One region of the Bacillus sp. T3 genome, then DNA from elsewhere that is predicted to be linked to it. Evidence: riboswitches for the same ligand, from Rfam matches in the RefSeq annotation. Region 1 holds a riboswitch; the other holds the start of a gene.

Region 1 (3,214 bases):
GGCAGCTCGACAATCTTTCCATTTAACTGAACCTTTTTGATTAAATCCGTTTCATTCACCATTGAAGCCCATTCCCCCTTTATGCGTATACAGATTCGCTGCGTTCCAGCTTGAACGCCTCGACCCATTTTGGATTTACCTCTCGGCCTAGCAGTAAATCGCGGACCATCATTCCCGTAACCGGAGCAAGTAGGATACCGTTTCGAGAGTGACCTGTTGCAAAAATCAAGCCGTCATGGTCTGGATGCTTGCCGATAAATGGCAACGTATCAAAGGTCTGCGGACGCAATCCTGCCCAAAAATCATGCAAGCGCATATCGGTCACACCCGGCAGCATCAATTTAGCCTTGGTGATAAGCGCCTCAATTCCACCAATCGTACATTGCTCACTCCAGTCATTTGCTACCATTGTTGCCCCAATCACAAACGTGCCATCACGACGCGGTACAATATAGCTGCCATTATGAAAAATCGTCGCTTTAAGCGCCAGCTGATCACTCTTAACTGAGATAATCTCCCCCTTGATTGGGTAAAGCTGATGATCAAATCCAGCCTGCTTAAAGAATGGGCTGCTCCATACACCACTAGCGACGACGACATACTGTGTATGAAACTTTCCTCTTGTTGTGCTAATCTCGTAACCGGTGCCACAACGCTCGATCCCCTCGACCTTCGTATACTCATAGATTGAACCACCCAGAACTTGAACACTACGGCAAAATCCGCGCGCAACTGAATTAGGAATCAAATTAACATCATCCTGAATGTAGGCGGCCCCGATAATCGTTTCACTGACCTCTGGTATTGCTTTATGTACTTCGGCAGCATCAACCCAATCCACCGTTGGCAGTGAAAGAGCCCCACTGAGCGCTTGTTTTTCCAATTGAGAATAGGCTAATTTATAAATTCCGCCTTCTTTTACCTCAAAATCAAGCCCACAAAGCTCGTGAACCTCTTTCTCTAGACTTGCATAGGCCAGTTGGCTTTCTCGGGCAAACGGGTAGAAGAGCTCAAGATCATCCGCTTCAGAGTGAGCGCCAAGCATTCCGGCTGCTGCTCCGGTCGCCTTTCTGCCAATCCGATCAGCTTCAAATACAGCTACATCCATATTTTCCTTGGCAAGATGGTAGGCGATGGACGCTCCAATAATGCCACCACCAATTACCGCTACATCAAAACTTGTTTTCATCGCTAACTCTCCTTACTTTTTCAAATAAATGTCGTGCAGTATCGGCTGGAGCAATGCTTGAAAAAATGCCAGACATCATCGCCACACCCGCTGCACCTGCTTTCTGCATTAGCCCAACCCGCTCTGGTGTAATCCCGCCAATTCCATAAACCGGAATACAAAGCTTCTTGACCATCTCCTCCAGTAACGTTAAGCCATTGGCTGGTTTACCACGCTTACAATTCGTTTCAAAGCAGTGACCATAAACAACGTAATCTGCACCATCGATTTCTGCCTGTTTCGCTTCTTCAAACGAATGAACAGATCGTCCGACGGTTAAAAGTGGATACATATTTTTAACGAGCGCCACTGGAAGCCCATGACCTGGGAGCTGGACGTTTGGAATGTTAAACAGCAACGCCAAATCCAAACGGTCATTTAAGACGATTTTTTCCAGGTGTCACTCCGATTTCTATTAACCGGTCAAGCAGCTCACTTAGCTCAGACGCTGATTTTCCCTTTTCACGGATATGGACAAAATCAACATAGTCCTGTATTTGAACAATTATCTTCACAAGCTCGGTCACGGAATGCCGGTCATCCGTTACAGCAATACATTTCACCCCAACACCTCCCTATCTAAAAATTTCAAAAAATGACTTTGTTAAAGCACTGTTGATTTTTGAGAACTCTGTTGATTGGAGCACCTGGAGCGGAAAGCAACAGACAAATTTAAAAGCCAAAAAATAAAAAAACCACTCTCCCGATAGGAAAGTGGTTGATATCCGTTGCACGTCAAAGAAACACGCACAAAAGTATGCGCCACTTCCCTACGCAGGTCCGAACCTGTTCAGGTTTTGAGGGTTTAAAAGTAAACTACTTTATTCTCAGCCCTTATCAAGGGATCCCCTAGTGATTATGTAAAAAATAGTTATTAATAAAAACAAGCTAATTATAACACAAATCAAAATTGTGGCAATAATTAAATTAAAAAGTTAACCTTAATGGTTTAACACTGCCTTTCCATCCAGTCCAATGAAAAATAGTGGTTCAATCATAATTTTCCAACTGCCTCATATTATTTAATTAGTGATTTTGTTTTATTTTTAAAAATGGCTTTTTAGGAGGGAAATTAATTGAGTTATTCAAATCCTTACTTGGATTACAGAGTATATCCTCAAGGCTACTCACCATATGGCGGGGCAGGAGGTCAAATGACCGGGTACCCAACAAGCACACCAAGCTTTGGTGCCCAAGGCGCATTCCCACCGGCAACCAGTGGTGGTGTGCCACCTGTGCCACCAACCGGGTTTCAACAGCAACAGGTTCCCCAGGCGCCTGGTCCAGGTGGCCAGCTGCCAATAGAGGAATCGTATATTGAAAATATTTTACGATTGAATAAAGGAAAGCTTGCTACTGTGTATGCGACCTTTGAAAACAACACACAATGGAATGCCAAGATTTTCAAAGGAATTATTGAAGCTGCAGGGCGGGATCACCTCATCCTTTCTGACCCGCAAACCGGCCAGCGTATACTACTGCCAATGGTCTATCTCGACTATGTAACATTTGATGAGGAAATCGAATATGAATATCCATTCGGGGCAGGACCGTTAGTCAGCAACCCTCCTCGGTAAATAAGAAATGCGTAAGGCGCACAGCCTTAGGCGACAAGCACAAGACGAGCCAGCCGAAAGGTTGTTCTTTGACCTTTTGGATGGATGGCTTGTGACCTCGAGCCGATGGCGCCTGGAGCTGGACACCCATCAAAATTGAATGCTTTCTTTACTTTAAACAAAAGGATTATCTCCTTTTCAGCGACGACAAAATAGCAAACAAAAAAGACTCTGCTCGTTTGATTGAACTATACCCTGGATAACGGACACTGATAAAAAAGTGCCCCTATCCGGGGTTTTTTGTGTTTCAATAGATTTAATGAATATGGGCGGAGGATTATCATGAGTAAGAATATTTATAATGAATTCCAAATTAAAGAGCTTGAGAAGAATCCTAATGTTGTGAGCGTTTCTGAAAGGTCAATCTCGT
Region 2 (3,214 bases), 1.9 Mb from region 1:
CGTTCCAAACCATCCGATCATTGCGGCTCCAATTGCTGATGTAATATGATCATAACCTGGAGCGATGTCCGTCGTTAGTGGCCCAAGTGTATAAAATGGAGCTTCACCACAAATTTCCATTTGCTTATCCACATTTTCTTTTATTAAATGCATTGGTACGTGACCTGGTCCTTCGATCATCACTTGGACATCATGTTTCCAAGCAATTTTGGTCAATTCGCCTAATGTTTCCAATTCAGCAAATTGTGCTTCATCATTGGCATCGGCAATCGAACCCGGACGCAGTCCATCTCCAAGCGAAAAAGCTACGTCATACGTTTTCATTATTTCACATATTTCCTCAAAGTGAGTATAGAGGAAATTTTCCTTATGGTGAGCTAAACACCATTGCGCCATGATCGAGCCCCCTCGCGACACAATTCCTGTTACGCGCTTCACAGTTAATGGGATATAGCGCAACAAAACGCCAGCATGAATCGTAAAATAATCGACCCCTTGTTCGGCTTGCTCCACCAATGTATCACGGAATACTTCCCACGATAGATTCTCAGCAATGCCGTTCACTTTTTCAAGAGCTTGATAAATTGGCACTGTACCAACTGGAACTGGACAATTGCGAATAATCCATTCGCGCGTCGTATGAATATTTTTCCCTGTGGACAAATCCATCAGCGTATCTGCCCCCCAACGAGTGGCCCAGCGCATTTTTTCAACCTCTTCTTCAATCGAAGAGCTAATCGCTGAATTTCCGATGTTTGCATTGATTTTCACATGAAAGTTACGCCCGATGATCATTGGCTCACTTTCAGGATGATTAATATTTGCTGGAATGATGGCTCTTCCACTCGCTACTTCCTTTCTAACAAACTCTGGGTCCATATTTTCCCGAATCGCAATAAATTCCATCTCAGGAGTAATCACACCTTTACGTGCGTAATGCAGTTGGGTAACATTTTTCCCATTTTTCGCCTTGAGTGGTCTTCTTGTTAAACCAGGAAAAATCCCGATATTTTCTTGGTTGCTGCTATCTTTATACCCATTATCCTCAGGCTTAATTTCACGCCCAATATATTCTTCAACATCTGCGCGCTCCTTGATCCAACTGTTCCGAAGGGGAGTTAAGCCCTTTTGGATGTCAGTATTATGTTGACTATCTGTATACGGACCACTTGTATCATAAACCCGAATCGGCGTATTTTGCTGTTCTCCTTTTATGCTAGTTGTCGGACTTAATCCAATTTCGCGCATTGGAACTTGGATATCGGGTCTTGAACCCTCTACATAAACCTTATTACTTCTAGAAAAACTAGATAAAATTGCTTGATTCAAATCTGATACTGAATGATTTACCATGATTACATTCTCCCCTTCCAAATGTTGAGGACGTAATCCGATTCATTTTCCGCATGAAAAAACCGGAGTCTAATGATAGACCCCGGTAGCTGTTAGTTAAAATTAAGCAATGAACTAAAAAACCATTACCAATTTAGATATGCTAACTTCCCCACGCTGGTATGAACCAGATCAGGTCCTGAGGGTTAAGAAACTTCAAGCGCGTTTCTCTCTCAGCCCAACTAAATGGACACCCCTAGTTTTTAATTTTTCAATTATTACGAATTAACTATAAACCAACACAACCATCTTGTAAACCTTTAATTTCCATTTTCCTAAATACTCTCTTTCATTGCGACGATACCTACTTCATCCTTATCCATGAAATAATCGACATCAGGAAACTGAGACCCACAAAGAATATGGGAAGCAACCATGGGTACTGAATCATCACATCTGATTCCCAAGGCCAAAAATATTTTGAAAAATGCAAGCTGATCCTCAGCTCCTTCTAGAACAGTTCGTTATTCTTGTTTATCTTGTATAATTATGGGACAAATATACTCAATCAGTAATCTCACACCATTATAAATTGAAGAAGATCTTCACATAATGAAGATCTCCTTTAGATTACAATATTATATTAAAATCCTTTAGCTGTTGTTTAAGTTTTTCAATGTATTCATCACTAAGGATACCTGTACCGCCACGTATGATTTCTTTTGCATATTCAATTGGTGGAGCCATTTCCTTATCCTTGTTCACGACGAGAAAGGTAAGCACATTTTTTAAGAGCTGCCCATTGACTGTTACGTCAATTAATGCAGGACGGTAGGAATTATACTTTACTCCCTCACGACGATATAAATAAGAGAGACAGGCACCTGGCACCTCATAAACAATACCTTCGACAACACCTCCCTCCTCGACGATATCTGCTCTTCCTCCATCCGAAACTTTTCTCGTATAGCGAAGTCGATAACCTCCTAGAATGCCAACACCCTTTTTATTTTGAAAGAATTGATGTACACCATCTAATCTAAATCTTTCGTCGTCCATACAGCTCCCATACGCAAAATAATAAAAAGTGGGATTCTCAACAAAAGAATGCTGCATACACCAATCACCATTATCAATTTGCCGAACTAGGATATTTAGATAGTCTGTAGTAATTGTATAAACAAATGCCTCGAATGCACCATTGTCAGTGTAAACCTGTTGTTTGATTCGGTTATACAAATTTTTTTGTCCAGGTCCATTGTAATCCTCCAACCGATCAAGCTGCTGAAGCTTTTGCTTGTCTACGATATATAATTCACCGTATACCTTTCCTTTAGTCGATTGCTTCAACGCTGGATAGCCTTCAGTCGTGTCATATAATTGCCCATTTGTCCAACATTGCTGGGCGACGCATTGTTCGTTTTGTAGTAAATAGTGATTTTCTTCATTTCTTCTTAAGGTTCCATATACAAAAACCAAGATATTTTTCACCATTAAAAGGCTCACTCCTAAATAGTTTCCATCATTTTCATCTATTTATATATTATTCTATTAAGGAAACTATTCCCCTCCAATGTGATGGATTTGGAGTACAAAAAAAGCCTAGCAACAGGATCCGTTGAGGTCAACCAATCCCATTGCCAGGCTTAACGATCAATTATGCATTTTTTACTAATTTCATTTTTGATTGAGGCTTGAAAATACCAAATGGCTTTCCTACTGGGCATACAACACGGCCAAAGTGATTATTCAATACGTTTGCACCTGCGCCATAGAAACCAATTAAAGAGATTAATAATTCAGCAACTGCAGCTACTTCATGTGCTACTTCAGGAACTACACCAAATGTTGTAAGAATAAGTCCAATGAATAATACATCAAT

The links. Region 1 has a riboswitch for thiamine pyrophosphate ahead of RGF10_RS01625 (beta/alpha barrel domain-containing protein). Riboswitches for the same ligand answer to the same signal wherever they lie in the genome.
Region 2: another riboswitch for thiamine pyrophosphate. It lies ahead of thiC (phosphomethylpyrimidine synthase ThiC); the one in region 1 lies ahead of RGF10_RS01625 (beta/alpha barrel domain-containing protein).

What each region holds. Positions count from the first base shown of each region.
Region 1 is NZ_CP137761.1:293,895-297,108, reverse strand. Features, by position in the region: gene thiS (sulfur carrier protein ThiS) at 1-62, opposite strand, end outside; gene thiO (glycine oxidase ThiO) at 80-1,189, opposite strand; gene RGF10_RS01630 (thiamine phosphate synthase) at 1,173-1,586, opposite strand; gene RGF10_RS01625 (beta/alpha barrel domain-containing protein) at 1,603-1,791, opposite strand; TPP riboswitch at 1,979-2,089, opposite strand; gene gerQ (spore coat protein GerQ) at 2,305-2,805, shown strand; one part of gene RGF10_RS01615 (IS3 family transposase) at 3,127-3,214, shown strand, end outside.
Region 2 is NZ_CP137761.1:3,013,566-3,016,779, forward strand. Features, by position in the region: gene thiC (phosphomethylpyrimidine synthase ThiC) at 1-1,353, opposite strand, end outside; TPP riboswitch at 1,485-1,600, opposite strand; gene RGF10_RS15495 (gamma-glutamylcyclotransferase family protein) at 1,963-2,826, opposite strand; gene RGF10_RS15500 (acetate uptake transporter) at 2,990-3,214, opposite strand, start outside.